4 regions of the Streptomyces sp. NPDC001985 genome follow, and region 4 is predicted to be linked to each of the others. Evidence: riboswitches for the same ligand, from Rfam matches in the RefSeq annotation. Region 4 holds a riboswitch; each other region holds the start of a gene.
What was found. A riboswitch is a leader RNA that binds a small molecule or an ion and turns the genes downstream of it on or off. The one in region 4 is predicted to bind cyclic di-AMP.

Region 1: another riboswitch for cyclic di-AMP. It lies ahead of ABT122_RS14450 (M23 family metallopeptidase); the one in region 4 lies ahead of ABT122_RS26285 (M23 family metallopeptidase).
Region 2: another riboswitch for cyclic di-AMP. It lies ahead of ABT122_RS01280 (M23 family metallopeptidase); the one in region 4 lies ahead of ABT122_RS26285 (M23 family metallopeptidase).
Region 3: another riboswitch for cyclic di-AMP. It lies ahead of ABT122_RS17770 (C40 family peptidase); the one in region 4 lies ahead of ABT122_RS26285 (M23 family metallopeptidase).

Annotation. Positions count from the first base shown of each region.
Region 1 covers NZ_JBEOYB010000027.1:17,446-21,649, reverse strand. The annotation lists tRNA gene ABT122_RS14460 (tRNA-Met) at 23-96, shown strand; gene ABT122_RS14455 (PP2C family protein-serine/threonine phosphatase) at 293-1,516, shown strand; cyclic di-AMP (ydaO/yuaA leader) riboswitch at 1,740-1,896, shown strand; gene ABT122_RS14450 (M23 family metallopeptidase) at 1,908-2,984, shown strand; gene ABT122_RS14445 (PrsW family intramembrane metalloprotease) at 3,080-4,204, opposite strand, start outside.
Region 2 covers NZ_JBEOYB010000002.1:105,842-110,045, reverse strand. The annotation lists gene ABT122_RS01290 (M16 family metallopeptidase) at 1-216, shown strand, start outside; gene ABT122_RS01285 (M16 family metallopeptidase) at 243-1,610, shown strand; cyclic di-AMP (ydaO/yuaA leader) riboswitch at 1,820-1,980, shown strand; gene ABT122_RS01280 (M23 family metallopeptidase) at 1,994-2,767, shown strand; gene ABT122_RS01275 (GntR family transcriptional regulator) at 3,060-3,737, shown strand.
Region 3 covers NZ_JBEOYB010000035.1:49,732-53,935, forward strand. The annotation lists gene ABT122_RS17765 (alpha/beta hydrolase) at 1-1,358, opposite strand, end outside; cyclic di-AMP (ydaO/yuaA leader) riboswitch at 1,846-2,002, shown strand; gene ABT122_RS17770 (C40 family peptidase) at 2,006-2,482, shown strand; gene ABT122_RS17775 (ATP-binding protein) at 2,644-3,075, opposite strand; gene ABT122_RS17780 (helix-turn-helix domain-containing protein) at 3,329-4,186, shown strand; gene ABT122_RS17785 (DUF397 domain-containing protein) at 4,196-4,204, shown strand, end outside.
Region 4 covers NZ_JBEOYB010000068.1:29,196-33,399, forward strand. The annotation lists gene ABT122_RS26280 (alpha-galactosidase) at 1-2,086, shown strand, start outside; cyclic di-AMP (ydaO/yuaA leader) riboswitch at 2,393-2,545, shown strand; gene ABT122_RS26285 (M23 family metallopeptidase) at 2,550-3,533, shown strand; gene ABT122_RS26290 (SGNH/GDSL hydrolase family protein) at 3,705-4,204, shown strand, end outside.

The DNA of each region.
Region 1 (4,204 bases), on a different contig from region 4:
GGCGTAAGGTTGTGTTCAACGACGCGGGGTGGAGCAGCTCGGTAGCTCGCTGGGCTCATAACCCAGAGGTCGCAGGTTCAAATCCTGTCCCCGCTACTGAAAGACCGTGGCCCGGCACTTCTCAGGAAGTGCCGGGCCATTGTCGTATGCGCGCGTCCTCGGCCCCCGCCCGGTGTATCGCCCGGTTGGACGGCGGCGGCTCGCCTCCCCGCGCGGTTGCCGCGACCCTGGGAGGGGCGCGGGAGACGTGTCCGCAGCCGTCGGCGGGCCGGAACCGGTCGGGAGAGCACCCTTGGCGCAGGAACAGCTCAGTGGATACGGCGCGCGCCGCTTTGTCCGGATGCTGCCCGTGCTCATGATCGTCGGCGGCTTCGTCTTCGATCTCGCCACCCCGCAGCGGTTCACCGCCGCGCCGATGTTCGCGGCGGCCCCGCTGATCGCCGCACCCTTCTTCTCCTGGCGCACCACCCTGCTGACCGGGCTCGCGGCGACCGCCGGGGTGATCGGGCTCCACTTCTACAAGGAGACGCTGGACGAGCCCACGACGTACACGGAGCTGGTCACCGTCGTCACCGTCTCCGGTCTGGCGCTGCTCATCAACCGGGTCATCCGGCGCGGCAACGAGCGGCTGGCCTCGGCGCGGGTCGTCGCCGAGACCGCCATGCGGGCCGTGCTGCCCACCCCCGCCGAGCGGATCGGCGGGTTCCGGGTCGCCGCGCGCTACGAGGCGGCCGTCGCGGACGCCTTCATCGGCGGCGACCTCTTCGCCGTCCAGGACACCCCGCACGGCGTACGGCTGGTGCTGGGCGATGTCCGGGGCAAGGGGCTCGGCGCGGTGGAGGCGGTCGCTGTCGCCATCGGCGCCTTCCGGGAGGCCGCCGAGCAGGAGACATCGCTGGAGCGGGTCACCGGCCGGCTGGAGCGGGCGCTGAACCGCGAGGCCGGCCGGCGCGAGACGCTGGACGCCGTCGAGGCGTTCACCACCGCCGTCCTCGGCGAGATCCCGCGCTCCGGCGGCGTCGTACGGCTGGTGAACCGGGGCCACCCGGCCCCGCTGATGCTGTACGGGGACGGGGGGCTCGGCCCGCTCGAACCCCGCGAGCACGCCCTCCCGCTCTCCATGGGCGAGCTGGAGCCCCGGCCGGACCGGGCGGACGAGTACCCGCTGCCGCCCGGCGCCACGCTGCTCCTCTACACCGACGGGGTCTCCGAGGCGCGTGACGCGCACGGGGTGTTCTACGACCCGGCCGCGCGCCTGCGGGGCCGGATCTTCACGGGGCCGGGGGAGCTGCTGGACGCGGTACTGGACGATGTGCGGCGGCACACGGGCGGGGGCGCCACGGACGACATGGCCCTGCTCGCGCTGACCAGCCCGGCGACGGCCCCCGAACCCGGTCCCGAACCCGGTCCCGAACCCGGTCCCGAACCCGGTCCCGAACCCGGTCCGGTGTCCGGCGGCGGCGATGGCGCCGGCGATGGCGGGAACCGGTCGGGCCGCCCTTCCCACGGTGCGTAATCAGAGGTCACCCCTCCGACAACGACTGATAACAATTGATATACCGTCAGTTTCGGCGCGGAGGCTGACTGCCGCTCAGGTCGCCCGAATCCGGCTGCTTGTGTCCCGTTAAGTCCATGGCAAAGAGTTTAAAGATCACTCGGAACAACTTGGAATCCGGACCGCGTGTCTATTAACGTTCGATAACGCAGCGCGGTCGTCCCAGCCGCCGTCAGGGTGGCGCCGCGCGCGTGCGCCGAATCCCGCAAGGGAACCGGGGAACCACCCATTGGGGTGAATCGGACATCGTCCACCGTTCAGTTCGCGGTGAGCGCTGCCCGTAGGAGACCTTCCTGCTCCGAACCCGTCAGCTAACCCGGTAGGCGATAAGGAAGGAAAGGAGTACGCCTCAGTGGCGTCAAACAGGCCTGCCCCGGAATCGCCTTACACGACTGCGGTCTTCAGCGAGGACGGGGCCGAGCGGTCCGTCGGTGAGTGGAACCCCACCGCGGAGACCGTCCGCCCGGTGCGCGGCCGGCACCGCCACCGTGTGATGAAGCAGCGCGGTGGATTCGCCCGCAGCTCCACCGTTCTCGGTGTCGGTGTGATCGCCGCCGTCGGCGCCGGTGGCATCGCCACCGCGCAGAACAAACCCGCCATCGCGATATCCCTCCCCGACGTCGACTCTCTTCCCGGCGTCGGCGCTTTCATGTCCGAGGACGCCGCGGACGGCGCCGAGGCGGACCGCGAGCGGACCGCCGAGTACGAGACCATGGGCCTCGCCGCCCAGGAGGCCCAGCCCACCGCGGCCGAGGCCCTGCGCTCCCGCATCCTGGAGCAGGCCGAGGACCAGCAGGCCGGTGCCGCCGAGGCAGCGCGGGCCGCCGCCGAGCGCGACGCCGCCGAGAAGGCCGCCGCGGCGGCCGAGAAGGCGGAGAAGGAAGCCGAGGCCAAGGCCGAGGCCGAGCGCGAGGCGGAGCGGAAGGCCAAGGAGAAGGCCAAGGCCGAGGCCAAGGAGAGGGCCGAGCAGAAGGCCAAGGAGAAGGCGGCGGCCGAGGCCGAGGCCAAGCGCGCCGCGCAGCTCGCCGGCAGCTACGCCCTGCCGACCTCCTCGTACACGATCACCGCCACCTACGGTCAGTCCGGCTCCATGTGGTCCTCGGGCCAGCACACCGGCCTCGACTTCGCGGCCCCGGCCGGCACCCCGGTCAAGGCCGTGGGCGGCGGCACCGTCAAGTCGGCCGGCTGGTCCGGCTCGTACGGCTACCGCATCGTGCTGCAGCTCTCCGACGGCACCGAGGTGTCGTACGCGCACCTCTCCTCGATGACCGTGGGCGCGGGCCAGCAGGTCTCCACCGGCGAGACCATCGGCCGGGTCGGCTCCACCGGCAACTCCTCCGGCGACCACCTCCACCTGGAGGTCATGACCCCGGGCGGTTCCGCCATGGACCCGATGGCCTGGCTGCGCAGCAAGAACCTCAACCCCTGACGGCTCCCTGAGGGGTCCCCCTCACCGGCCGCGGAACCCCGGCAGCCCTGGCATCCACCCCCCATGCCAGGGCTGCCGGTCTTTCCCGGGCGGACTCAGCGGCGGTACGGGTTGTACCCCTCGTAGTCCCGGTACGGCGGCGGCACCCGGACCCGGCCGGTCGCCCGCGCCGCGTGGATCAGCGCCGGGGACGCCGCGTCCTTCCGCTGCCACATGTGGTGGAGCAGCTCCTGCTCCCGGGCGACGAAGTCCGGGCCCGCCGCGCCCCGGCCGGCCCGGTGGCGCAGAAACGCCAGCGAGGTGGCGAACCGCTGGTACTCCGACACCGTGTGCGCCGCCGCCGGACCTCCCGTGCGCCGGGCCACATCACGGGCCAGGGCGCGGGCCTTCATCGACGACAGCGCCGGCGGCTCCGCCGGGGCGAGCCAGCCGGCCGCCGCGTAGGCGGGCAGTTCGGACGCTATCGTGCGCAGCTCCCGCTGCCGGGTCCAGATCACCAGCCAGGTCAGCAGCGCGAACGCGGGAACCATGAACGCCCCGTACACCGCGTAGAAGCCCCAGGGGCCGAGATACGACGCCGAGCCGTTCCACAGCGCGTGCACGGCCATCGACAGCAGCAGCCCGAGCAGCGGCAGCGCGGTCCTGCGGAACCGGCGGTGGCGGGCGGCCAGGGCGGCGGCCCCGAAGCCGATGCCGGTCAGCACGGTGAAGAGGGGGTGGGCGAACGGCGACATGACGATACGGACGAAGAAGGTCGCGGCGGTCACCGACTCCAGGCCCGACTGGCCCAGCTCCCGGTCCTCACCGAACGCCGTGCCGAGGTAGAGGATGTTCTCGGTGAAGGCGAAACCGGTGGCGGTGAAGCCGGCGATCACCACGCCGTCCACGATTCCGGTGAACTCCCGGCGGCGGAAGAAGAAGATCAGCGCGATGGCCACGGCCTTCGCGCTCTCCTCGACAATGGGCGCGATCACCGTGGCGCCCAGGGTGTCCGCGCTGGTGGGGTCGGCGGTGGCGGTGGCGATCCAGCGGATCGCGAAGGAGTTCGCGAGGATCGCGACCAGGGCGGCGGCGAAGGCGCCCCAGGCGAAGGCGAAGATCAGATTCCGCCAGGGGCCCGGTTCGACCCGGTCCAGCCAGCGGAAGGCGGCGGCGAGCAGCGGTACGGGGAGGGTGGCCAGCCCCAGGCCGACGAGGAAGCCCTGGGTGCCGGTCTCGTC
Region 2 (4,204 bases), on a different contig from region 4:
TACGCGGTGCTCTTCGGGGACCCGCAGCTGGCGCTGACCGCCGTCGACCGGGTCCTCGACATCACCGCCGACGAGGTGCGCGCGGTCGCCGCGGCCCGGCTGCGCCCCGACAACCGGGCGGTGCTGGTGTACGAGCCGGTGGCCGCCGACGCCGATGCCGACGACCCGTCCGACACGACCGAGCAGAGCGACGACGAAGAAGGGGCGCGCCAGTGACCGACGCCGCCGAGCCGCTGACCACCATGGAGTTCCACCCGCAGCCGCAGGCCGGGGAGGCCAGGCCCTGGGCGTTCCCCGCCCCCGACCGCGGCACCCTGGACAACGGCCTGACCGTGCTGCGCTGTCACCGCCCCGGACAGCAGGTCGTGGCGGTCGAGGTCTCCCTCGACGCGCCGCTCGACGCCGAGCCCGAGGGCCTCGACGGCATTGCCACGATCATGGCGCGGGCGCTCTCGGAGGGCACCGACAAGCGCTCCGCCGAGGAGTTCGCCGCCGAGCTGGAGCGGTGCGGCGCCACGCTCGACGCACACGCCGACCACCCCGGTGTCCGGGTCTCGCTGGAGGTCCCGGTCTCCCGGCTGCCCAAGGCGCTCGGGCTGGTGGCCGAGGCCCTGCGGGCCCCCGCGTTCCTCGACACCGAGATCGAGCGGCTGGTGCGCAACCGGCTGGACGAGATCCCGCACGAGACGGCCAACCCGGGCCGCCGGGCCGCCAAGGAGCTGTACCGGCAGCTCTTCCCGGAGTCCCTGCGGATGTCCCGTCCGCGCCAGGGCACCGAGGAGACCGTCGCCCGGATCGACGCGGCGGCCGTGCGCGCCTTCTACGAGGCGCATGTCCGCCCCGCCACCGCCACCGCGGTGATCGTCGGCGATCTCGCCGAGGTCGATGTCGACGCCGTGCTCGCCGAGACCCTCGGCGAGTGGACGGGCGACACCGCGGACCTGCGCCCCGTGCCGGCGGTCACCGCCGACGACACCGGCCGGGTGGTCGTCGTGGACCGCCCCGGCGCGGTCCAGACCCAGGTGCTGATCGGACGGGTCGGCGCGGACCGCCACGACCGGGTCTGGCCCGCCCAGGTGCTCGGCACCTACTGCCTCGGCGGCACGCTGACCTCCCGGCTCGACCGGGTGCTCCGCGAGGAGAAGGGCTACACCTACGGTGTGCGCGCCTTCGGCCAGGTGCTGCGCTCCGCCCCGGACGGCTCGGGCGTCTCCCTGCTCGCCATCAGCGGCTCGGTGGACACCCCCAACACCGGCCCGGCCCTCGACGATCTGTGGAAGGTGCTGCGGACCCTGGCGGCCGGCGGGCTCACCGACGCCGAGCGGGATGTGGCGGTGCAGAACCTGGTGGGCGTCGCCCCGCTGAAGTACGAGATGGCCGCCTCCGTCGCGGGCACGCTGGCCGACCAGGTCGAGCAGCACCTCCCCGACGACTACCAGGCCCAGCTCTACGTCCGGCTGGCCGAGACCGGCACGGTGGAGGCGACGGTCGCGGTGGTCAACGCCTTCCCGCAGGACCGGCTGGTCACGGTCCTGGTGGGGGACGCCGCGCAGATCGCGGAGCCCGTCAAGGCCCTCGGTATCGGTGAAGTGACCGTCGTCACCGGCTGATCGGGACGGATGAGGGAACCCCGGCGGCCACGGGTGCCGGGGTTCCCTCATCTGGCTGCCATATGTCCCTTTTGATCGTTTGTCATGGGGAAGATGCCTTTCTGGGCTGTGGCATGTGCAACAAAAGCAGCTCTTTGTTTGGCGGAGGGAAGATCCCGCGCTTAGCGTCGGTCCGGCTGTTCGCCCGCACGACGCCGCACCCGTGGCACGGGCAGCCATCGCCGAATCCCCCAGGGCGCGAGTCCGGGGAACCGGGGACCCACCGTCCCAGGGGTGAATCGAGCGCCTTCGCCGCCATGCGGAGGGGCCCGTAGGAGACCTTCCTGCTCCGAACCCGTCAGCTAACCCGGTAGGCGAGAAGGAAGGAAAGGACCAGCCTCTCCATGGCGTTGACCCGCCCCACCGGGAAACACCGTGCGCCTGGCCGGATGACGCGCAGAAGCGCGAGCATCGCCGGTGTCGCCACCCTCGCCACCACCGGAGTCTGCGGAACCCTCGCCGCCCCGGCCCACGCCGCCGGATCGGGCGCGCCGTCCCTGGAGGACACCGGATCGCTGATGATCATCAGCGCCGACGCCGACGCGGACTCCCTCGCCGACGAGGTCGCCGACCAGGCGGCCACCCAGAAGTCCGCGGCCGTCGCCCGGGTCCAGGCCGCCGAGGAGGCCCAGCGCAGGGCCGACGAGCGGGCCCGTGAGGCCCGTGCGGCCGAGGAGCGCGCCGCCCGTGAGGCAGAGCGCCGCCGGCTCAACACCTTCCAGTCCCCCGTCGCCGGTTCCCATGTCTCCACCGGCTACCGCGCCGGCGGCTCCCTCTGGTCCTCCGGCAGCCACTCCGGCATCGACTTCCACGCCCCCCACGGCACCCCCGTGATGTCGGTCGGCATGGGCACGGTCGTGGAGGCGGGCTGGGGCGGCGCCTATGGCAACAACGTCGTCATCAGGATGAACGACGGCTCCTACACCCAGTACGGCCATCTGGCGTCCATCGGTGTCACGGCGGGCCAGAGCGTCGTGGCGGGCCAGCAGATCGGCCTCGCGGGCTCCACGGGCAACTCCACCGGGCCCCACCTCCACTTCGAGGCCAGAGGCGGCGCCGACTACGGCTCCGACATCGACCCGGTCGCCTATCTGCGCGCCCACGGAGTCTCCCTCTGACACCACCGCGCCGGGCCCGGCGGCGTCCCGTCGGACGCCCGGCGCCCCCGGAGCGCGGCCGGCCCGCACCGTCATCCCACCGAAGGCCCCGGCGGCAGCGCGCCGGGGCCTTCGGCGTGCCGCCGCCCGGTCCGGGGCTGCGGCCGGGTGGCGGCCGGGGTGGCGGCCGGAAGGAATCCCCGGCCGTCGAGAGGCCATCGGAAAACGGGGGCCGCTGCAATAGAGTCGCCGAACAGACGTCAGACCGGCTGCGTTCCACGCGGAGTGAGCGGATGAAGGCGGAGGTTCGGTGATGCGCGTTCCCGCGCACTCGGTAGGCACGGCGCTCCGCGACGACATCGTCTCCGGGGTGTTCCCGCGCGGCGGCCGGCTCGCGGAGGAGCAGCTCGCCCGCCGCTACGGAGTCTCCCGCATCCCGGTGCGCGAGGCCCTGCGCACCCTGGAGTCCGAGGGCTTTGTCGTCATCCGCAGACACGCCGGTGCCCAGGTCGCCGAGCCCACCGAGCAGGAGGCCGCCGATCTGCTGGAGGTCAGGGCGCTGCTGGAGCCGCTGGGCGCGGCCCGCGCCGCCCGGCGGCGCACCGAGGCACACCTCAAGGTGCTGCGCGGCCTGGTCCGCCTCGGCCAGGAGCGGGCCCGCCGGGGGCAGAGCCAGGACCTGCGGGCCCTCGCCGGCTGGTTCCACGAGACCCTGGCCGGGGCCTCCGGGAGCCCGGGGCTGATCGCGCTGCTCACCCAGCTCCGGCACAAGATCGCCTGGATGTACGCGGTGCAGCCGCCGGCCGAGCCCGCGGCGTCCTGGGCCGAGTACGGGGCGATCGTGGACGCGGTGGCGCGCGGGGACGCGGAGCGGGCGCGGGCGCTCACCGCGCTGCACGCCGAGCGCACCGCCGGGGCGCACCGGCTGCGGAGCGCGGAACCGGCTCGCCCGGCGCACCGATCCGTGACGACGGCGCGCGTCCGGAACTAGGGACTGAGTGGGGCTGGGTCCGGTGCCGTGCGGCGCGAGGCGGAGGATGGGGTCACTGCGGGGCGGGCAGGGGTGACGGACGACACCGCGGCGAGGTGCGGTGCCGGGGCGCGCGAGCCCAGCGAGATCCACACGACATACCCCGGCGGAGGGGTGCGACGGCCCGTCACGGCTCTCCGGCGGGCCGCTCAGGGAACGCCGTGCCCGGTGCTCCCGGATTCGGCGGGCGGGGTGCCCTCCCGGCGCCCGGCTGTGCGACGGTGCGGTGGTGTGCCCGGATTCCGTGCCGTGCGGGCCGGACTCCTGCCGGGTGGTCATCCGGACATGCGGTCCCGGGGCCCGGTGTCCGGTGTTCAGTGCCCGGTGTTCGTCCGGGTGTACGGCTCGGAAGCCGGCCGCGTCGGCCGAGACGGTCGTGGGCCGCGCATCCGGCAAGGCGCGGGGCCGGGAACGGCGATGGCCGGGGA
Region 3 (4,204 bases), on a different contig from region 4:
CCCTTGCCGCTCCTGACGTCCACCGGGGTGTGCTGCTGGGTGGACCAGGTCGCGCACGGCAGGTTCATCCAGGCGTTGGCCCAGGTCATGAAGGGGTAGTCGCGGTGGAGCCGGGTGTTGTCGCGGTCCCACTTCTTCCAGCTGGTGGGCCACTTGGCGTCCGCGCACTCGACAGCCGTGTAGACGGCGTTGCTGTTCTCGGAGCGGATGTTGCCGGCGGTGTCGGAGAGGTCCGGCGACGCGGCGTCGATCAGCGGCCGGGTGTCACCGGCCACGTACTTGCTCCAGAGCCGGGCGACCGGCGCCCAGGAGGAGTCGTAGTAGGGCGCGCCCTGGAAGAAGCCGGTCAGCTCGGCCGGGCCGACGACTCCGCCGAGCGGGGCGCGCTTGGCGTCGGCGCGCAGGGTGAGCCACTGCCGCTCGACCTTCTCGGGGGTGTCACCGAGGCGGTAGGTGGCGTCGTTCGCGGCGATCCAGCTCTTCCAGTCGTCCCAGCGCATCTGGAAGGCGACGTCCTGGTCCAGGTTGGCCTGGTACCAGATCTTCTCCCGTGAGGGATTCACCACACTGTCGACGACCATCCGGCGGACATGGCCGGGGAAGAGGGTCGCGTACACCCCGCCCAGATAGCTGCCGTAGGAGACACCCAGGAAGTTGAGCTTCCGCTCGCCCAGGGCGGCCCGGATGACATCGAGGTCACGGGCGGTGTTGGGGGTGGTCATGTGCGGCAGCATCCAGCCGCTGCGCTCGGCGCAGCCGTCCGCGTACGCGGCGGCGAGTGCGCGCTGGGCGCGCTTGTCGGCCTCGCTGTCGGGGACCGGGTCGGCCTTGGGGGCCTTGACGAACTCCTGCGGGTCGACACAGGAGATGGGGGTGGAGCGGCCGACGCCGCGCGGGTCGAAGCCCACGAAGTCGTACGCCTTGGCGGTGTTCACCCAGAGCGGGTTCTTGCCGGTGACCCGGGTGGGGAAGCGGAGTCCCGAGCCGCCGGGGCCGCCGGGGTTGTAGAGGAGCGCGCCCTGGCGCTCCTCCTTGGTGCCGGTGTTGCCGATGCGGTCGACGGTCAGCTCGATCTGCCGGCCGTTCGGGCGGGCGTAGTCGAGCGGAACCGTCACCGTGCCGCACTGGATGGGCTTGGCGAGTCCCCAGTCGGCGGGACAGTCGGCCCAGTCGATGCCCTGCCGGGCGGCGCGTTCGGCCGCGATCTGGACACCGCGCGCCTCGGACCCCCCTGAGTGCCGGGCCTCGGCCTGGGCGACCGGGGCGGCTATCGCCCCGGCTATGAGCGCGCCCGCCATCAGAGTGCCGGTCGCGCCGAACACCGCTGTACGTCTCACCTGGAACTGCCTCTCTGTCATGGGTACTCCGCGATCCTCGCGGTTGACGTGCTACCGGCAACAGGCCGTACGGCTGTTTCTTTACCGAACCAATAACCGGTGAGCCGAGTACCGGTGAGCGGTACATCCCTCGGTGAACCCCCGGGAACGGACGAATCGGAGCGGTCGGCGGAACCTCGTCAACCGCCATACGGGTGACGGTCGAGCTACTCCTTTTGATGTACTCGCGGCCTCGGCGCCAACTACGGTCGAGTTGCGCATCACCGTGGCCAATCTCTCGGAATGCTCTATTCCGGCCCTGGTGCGGGCATGCTCGGGTGTCGAGGGCCGGACCGTCCGGAGGCCATGTCCACCTGAACGGACCAAGGGTGTTAAAACTCACATAACGCCGTTTCCGCTCGGAATTCCGCCATGTCGTGGGTCAAGATCCCTGGGACGACAAGCCCCCGTCACCTCGGCGGGGCGGTCCGAGCGGACGCCGAGTCCTGCCGCCGCTTCGGATGACTGGTCGATGGAAGTGCTTCGGCAGGAGTGGAGGACCCGAGCAGTACGGGGCAGCCGGAAAGTCCGGACGTCCCTCGGGGTGAAGCCGCGTCACGCGGCCGGGCACCTTCGTCCGCCCGAACCCGACAGGTCATCCTTCACAGGCGGCTGACGAAGGGTTGCGCATGACTGCGCAGACAAACGTCCCGTTTCTGATGAGCCGGGCGGGGGCCGTATCGGCCCTCACCCTCGCCGCCCTCGGCGGTTCGCTGCTCGTGCCGGGCGGCACGAGCGAGGCGCACGCCGCCACGTCCCACGCGGGCAAGGCGCTCAAGGTGGCGGCCTCCAAGAAGGGAGCGCCCTACCGGTACGGAGGAACCGGGCCGTCCCGCTTCGACTGCTCGGGGCTCACGCTCTACTCGTACAAGAGAGCGGGCAAGAAGCTGCCCCGCACCGCCCAGCAGCAGTACAACAAGACCAAGCGCGTGTCGGCCTCCGGGCGCAAGGCCGGGGACCTGGTGTTCTTCCACTCCGGCGGCTACGTCTACCACGTGGGCATCTACGCCGGTAAGGGAAAGATCTGGCACTCGCCCAAGAAGGGGTCCTGGGTGAAGCTGGACAAGATCTGGAGCAAGAGCGTCAAGTACGGCCGGGTGCGCTGACGGACCGGCAGTGAGCCCGTGCGGGCCGCCGGGTGGACCCCCGGCGGCCCGCCACCGGGCCCCGCCGCCCGGCCGGGGAGCCAGGTCGCGGCCACGACCTGGCCTCCCGCGCCGGACGCGGGAGCCCCGACGCCCGGCCTGCCGCGCAGGCCGGGTGCCGCTCAGCCGGACGTCCCGGCCGGCCACGGCAGGGCGATCCAGACCGTCTTCCCGCCCTCCCGGGTGGGTGTGACGCTGAGCCTGCCGCCACTCTCCGCCGTGAGCGCGCGGACGATCACCATCCCCCGGCCGTTGTCCTGCCGCACGGCGGCGGGCAGCCGCTGGGGCCAGCGCGGGTGACTGTCGGTCACCCCGATGCGCAGCCTCTCGTCCCGCTCCAGCTCCAGGTCCACCGTGAAGGTGGGCGACTGGCCGAAGGTGTGCTGGACCGCATTGGTCACCAGCTCCGAGACGATCAGCCGGATCGTCTCCACGGCCGCGCCCCCGGCCGGCAGGCCCCACTCGGAGACGACGTCGGCGACGAATGTCCGTGCCACGGAGACCGAAGCGGGATCGCTCGGCAGGGTGACGGAGGCTTCCTGAAGGTCTGCCATGGCGACGCTGTCCCTTTCCCACCGCGGCCGGGCTCCGAACTCGAAGCGGAGGGATTGCGCGGGCGGCCACGGATTGCGCTGATCGCCAGAGTGCCACTCATCCCCTCCCCAGAAGGGGCGATCCCCCAAGATATGCATATATCTGTCGCTCGATGCGGTGAACTCTGCGACGAAGGACCGGATTTGGCGGCTCCACCCACTTGGATCGCGGGCGAACCGACAGCGTTCGACGGATCGACGGAAGGAAGCCCCGATGCGCCACGGTCCGGCGGTGCGCCGCCGCAGGCTCGGCGAGGAACTCCGCAGAGCGCGGGTGGCCGCCCGGCTCACCAGCCGCGGCGCGGCGGAACTGGCCGGCTGGCACCAGTCGAAGGTGAGCCGGATCGAGACCGGCGCCAGCGGGGTGAAGGCGGGCGATGTGCGGCTGCTGCTCGATCTGTACCGGGTCGCCGACCCCGGCCCCCGGCTGCTGCTGGAGACCCTGGCGGACGCCGCGGACGGCGGCGGGGACGGCTGGTGGCACGCCTACCGGTCGCTGCTGCCCGCCGAGTACCGCGACTTCATCAGCCTGGAGTCGCAGGCGCGCGCCGTGCGCACGGTGGAGACCTCGGCGGTGCCGGGGCTGCTCCAGACCGCCGAGTACGCCCGGGCGGTGACCCGGGCGACGCTCGCGGATCTCCCCGACGCGACCGTCGACTCGCTCGCGGAGGTGCGGATCGCCCGCCAGGAGGTGCTGCGCGGCCCCAGGCCGCCCGCGCTGAGTGTGGTGCTCGACGAGGCGGTGCTGCGGCGCGAGGTGGGCGGCCCCGGGGTGATGCGGGCGCAACTGCGGGCGCTGGCCGCGGCGTCGGAGCTGCCCTGTGTACGGCTCCAGGTGGTGCCGTTCTCCGCCGGCGGATACGCGGGGCAGACGGGATCTTTCGTTATCTTCTCGTTTCCGAGCACCTCTGATCTGGATGTGGTCATTCTTGACCACTTGACGCGTAGCGTCTCGCTGGAGCGGGCAGAGGATCTCGCGGTGTACAGCGCCGCCTTCGCGACGATGCAGAGGCGCGCGCTCCCACCGGTCGAATCCCTGGATCTGATCGCCGCCCTGGCAGGCGGCGCCTAGGAGGGCCTCATGCGTGAA
Region 4 (4,204 bases):
AAGTGTCGGCAGGGGCCGTGTCTGGGTGCTCTCCGGGGCGTCGAGCAGCTATGCGTTTCGGCTGTCGGACGACGACGCGCTGCTCCACCTCCACTGGGGCCCCCGGATCACCGGCGCGGACGCCGAGGCGCTCGCCGCCGAGGCCCCACCGCCCCACCGCCCCTTCGAATCCCCGCTCGACGGCCATGAGGAGTACCCGGTCGAGGGCGGCCCCCGCTTCGTCCGCCCCGCGCTCAGCGTCCGCACCCCCGAGGTGCGCGGCACCGAGTGGGCCTTCGCCGGCGCCACGGTGGACGGCGACGAACTGCGGCTGCGCTTCACCGACCCCGTGCACGGCCTCGGACTCACCCTGCACCACCGGATGCGCGACGACAGCGATGTCGTCGAGCGCTGGACCACCGCCGCGCACGAGGGCACGGGACCCGCCCTGGAGCTGCTCCGCGCCGACGCCGCCACCTGGACCCTGCCCCCGCGCGACACCTGGCGGCTGAGCCAGCTCCACGGCCGCTGGGCGGCCGAGTCCCGGCTGGTGCGCTCCCCGCTGACGTACGGCGAGCACATCATCGGGAGCCGCCGGGGCCACACCGGACACCAGCATCTGCCCTGGGTCGCCCTGGACGCCGGCGGCGCGGCGACCGAGGAGCACGGCGAGGTGTACGGCTGTGCGCTCGGCTGGTCCGGCTCCTGGCGGATCGCCGTCCACCGGCTGCCCGACGGACTGGTCCAGATCACCGGGGGCGCGGGCCACGACGACTCCGGACTGGTGCGGCTCGCCCCCGGCGAGTCCTATGTCTCGCCCGTCTTCGCCGGGCTCTGGAGCCGGGAGGGCTTCGGCGGGGCCAGCAGGGCCTGGCACCGCTGGCAGCTCGCCCGGGTGATCCCGGACGCGGCGGCCGAGCGGCCCGTCCTCTACAACTCCTGGGAGGCCACCGGCTTCGACATCTCCGAGCCGCAGCAGCGCGCCCTCGCCCGGCGGGCCGCCGCCCTCGGGGTCGAGCTCTTCGTGGTCGACGACGCCTGGTTCGGGCGGCGCACCAGCGACCGCGCCGGGCTCGGCGACTGGACCCCCAACCCCGACCGCTTCCCCGGCGGTCTCAAGCCGCTCGCCGACGAGGTGCGCGCGCGGGGGATGCGCTTCGGGATCTGGGTCGAGCCGGAGATGGTCAACCCCGACAGCGATCTCCACCGCGCCCACCCCGACTGGGTGCAGCACCGGCCCGGCCGGACCCGTACCGAGTACCGCCATCAGCTCGTCCTCAATGTCGCCCGCCGCGATGTCCGGGAGCATCTGTGGGAGCGGCTGCACGCGCTGCTCGACAGCGCGCCGATCGACTACGTGAAGTGGGACTTCAACCGCTGCTTCACCGACCCCGGCTGGCCGGGCGACCCCTATCCGCAGCGGCTGTGGGTGGAGCACGTCCAGGGGCTGTACGGACTCCTGGACCGGCTGCGGGCCGCCCACCCCGGGGTGGACTTCGAGTCCTGCTCGGGCGGCGGCGGCCGGATCGACCTCGGGATTCTCTCCCGTACGGATCAGGTGTGGACCTCCGACAACACCGATCCGCTGGACCGGCTCGCCATCCAGCACGGCCTGAGCCAGCTCCATCCGGCGCGGGTGATGGCCGCCTGGGTCACCGACAGTCCGAACACCCAGCTCAACGGCCGGCGCAGCTCGCTCCGCTTCCGCTTCGTCAGTGCCATGGCCGGGGTGCTGGGCATCGGCGGCGACCTCACCGAGTGGAGCGAGGAGGAACTCGCCGAGGCGCGCGGCTGGATCGCTCTCTACAAGGAGATACGGCCACTGGTGCAGCACGGCGACCTCCACCGGCTCCGCCCGCCCGGCGGCGGACTGAGCGCGGTGCAGTATCTGCGCGGCGACGAGACCGCCGTCCTCGCCTGGCTCCCGTCGCAGCACTACGGCGAACGGCCGCCGAGGCTCCGGCTGCGCGGCCTCGATCCGGCCGGCCGGTACGAGTGCCGGGACACCGGCGCCGTGCACCGGGGGGCGGTGCTGCTGCACCACGGGCTGCACACCGGGCTCTCGGGTGACCTCGACGCCGCGGTCTTCCGGCTCCACCGTCTCTAATCAGCACATCTGGGTCGTTATGGCCCATTTAGCTGTTTCGCCATAACCTGCCCCGGCTGCGGCGGAGATGGGGTGCGGTCGGTGAGCAGGATCATAGTGGTGACGGTCCGTGCCGGTGCGGCGGAGGACAACGCCGACGCCGGGGCGGGAGTTGGGGGAGCGCGCTCCACGCAGGGTGACCGGAATCCCCGGGAGCGGGGCCGCAGGACCCCCGGCCGTGAAGCGGAGCAGCTTGTTCCGGTCCGCTCGGCTCATCTACGGTCACGGCCATCCGGGCGGACCGCCTAATCCTGCCGCCGGCCGGACTCCCATCGGACGTCGATTCGTGGCAGGAGCGGGGGACCCAGGCAGTACGCCGTTCCGGCTCGCCGGACGGCTCGGGGTGAAGCCGCGCAGAGCGCGGCCGGGCATCTCCAGCCCGAACCCGACAGCTCACCTCGCAGGCGCCGGAGAGGAATGCGCCATGCCCGCAAAGGGTAAGCACCGCCGCCCCAGGAACAACCCGCTCACCCGTGGTTTCGTCGCCGCCGGCACCGGCGGGGCCGCCTTGGCCCTCCCGCTGATGGGGGCGACCGGCGCCCACGCGGCCGAGCGGTCGGCCCCGGCCGCCGCCCCCGCCGTGGCCCCGGTGAAGGCCGCCCAGGCCCAGACCCAGACCCAGGCTCAGGCCCCGGCGGCCCCCGCCTCCGCCACGTACCGCGTCGTCGCCGGCGACCATCTGACCGCGATCGCCGACGAGCACCGGGTCGACGGCGGCTGGCAGGGGCTGTACGAGAAGAACCGCGACACCATCGGCGACGATCCCTCGATGATCCACCCGGGTCTCGAACTCGCCATCGGCGGCGCGTCCGAGGCGCGCGCCGACCGCTCCGGAGGCCGGGAGTCCGGCCCGGCCGCCGCCCCGGAGAAGACCCCGGGCACCGGCTCCGGCGGCAAGGGCCCGGCCGGTGCCGCGGCCCCCCAGCCGGAGCCGGAGCCCGCCCCCGCCGCCGAGCAGCCGGCCCCGGAGCAGCCCGCCGGGGAGGCCCAGGGCTCCTCCTCCGGCTACACCAGCCCGGTCGCGTCCGGCGGTGTCACCACCTCCTACCGCGCGACCGGCTCGATGTGGTCCAGCGGCTACCACACCGGTGTCGACTTCGCGGCGCCCACCGGCACCTCCGTCCGCTCCGTCGGTCCGGGCACCGTCGTCTCCGCCGGCTGGAGCGGCGCGTACGGCAACGAGGTCATCGTCCAGCACACCGACGGCACCTACGGGCAGTACGCCCACCTCTCCTCCCTCTCCGTCTCCGCGGGGCAGAGCGTGAGCGGCGGCACCCAGCTCGGCCTCTCGGGCTCCACCGGCAACTCCAGCGGCCCGCACCTGCACTTCGAGATCCGCACCACCGCCTCCTACGGCTCGGACATCGACCCGGTGGCGTATCTCCGCCAGCACGGCGTCTCCCTCTGAGGCGAACGGCAAACCGCCCAGAACGCTCGAATCCCCCCGTACCGCCCGACGGTGCGGGGGGATTCGGCGCTATTCCCCACCGCGTGATATTCCCCGGTGGTAAAGATCACCCGCCGTCAACCCCTCCTTACGGTCGCGTAGGTCACATCCACGGGTTCAAGATGAGTTCTTGTGGCAGACGATTCGAGCACAGACAACCAGGGCGGAATCGGGTCGTACGCGGCTATCGGTGACAGCTTCACCGAGGGAGTCGGAGACCCCGGACCGGACGGGTCCTTCGTCGGCTGGGCGGACCGCTTCGCGGTGCTGCTCGCCGACCGCAGGCCCGAACACACCTTTCGCTACGCCAACCTGGCGGTACGCGGCCGTCTCCTCGACCAGATCGTCGCGGAGCAGGTGCCGAGGGCCAGACAACTCGCCCCGGACCTGGTGTCGTTCTGCGCCGGGGGCAATGACATCATCCGGCCGGGCAGCGACCCGGACGACGTGGCCGAGCGCTTCGAGCGCGCGGTCGCCGACCTCACCGGCGCCGTCGGCACCGTGATGGTGACCACCGGCTTCGACACCCGTGACGTACCCGTGCTGCGCCATCTGCGCGGCAAGGTCGCCACCTACACCGCGCACGTGCGGTCCATCGCCGACCGCTACGGCTGTCCGGTGCTCGACCTGTG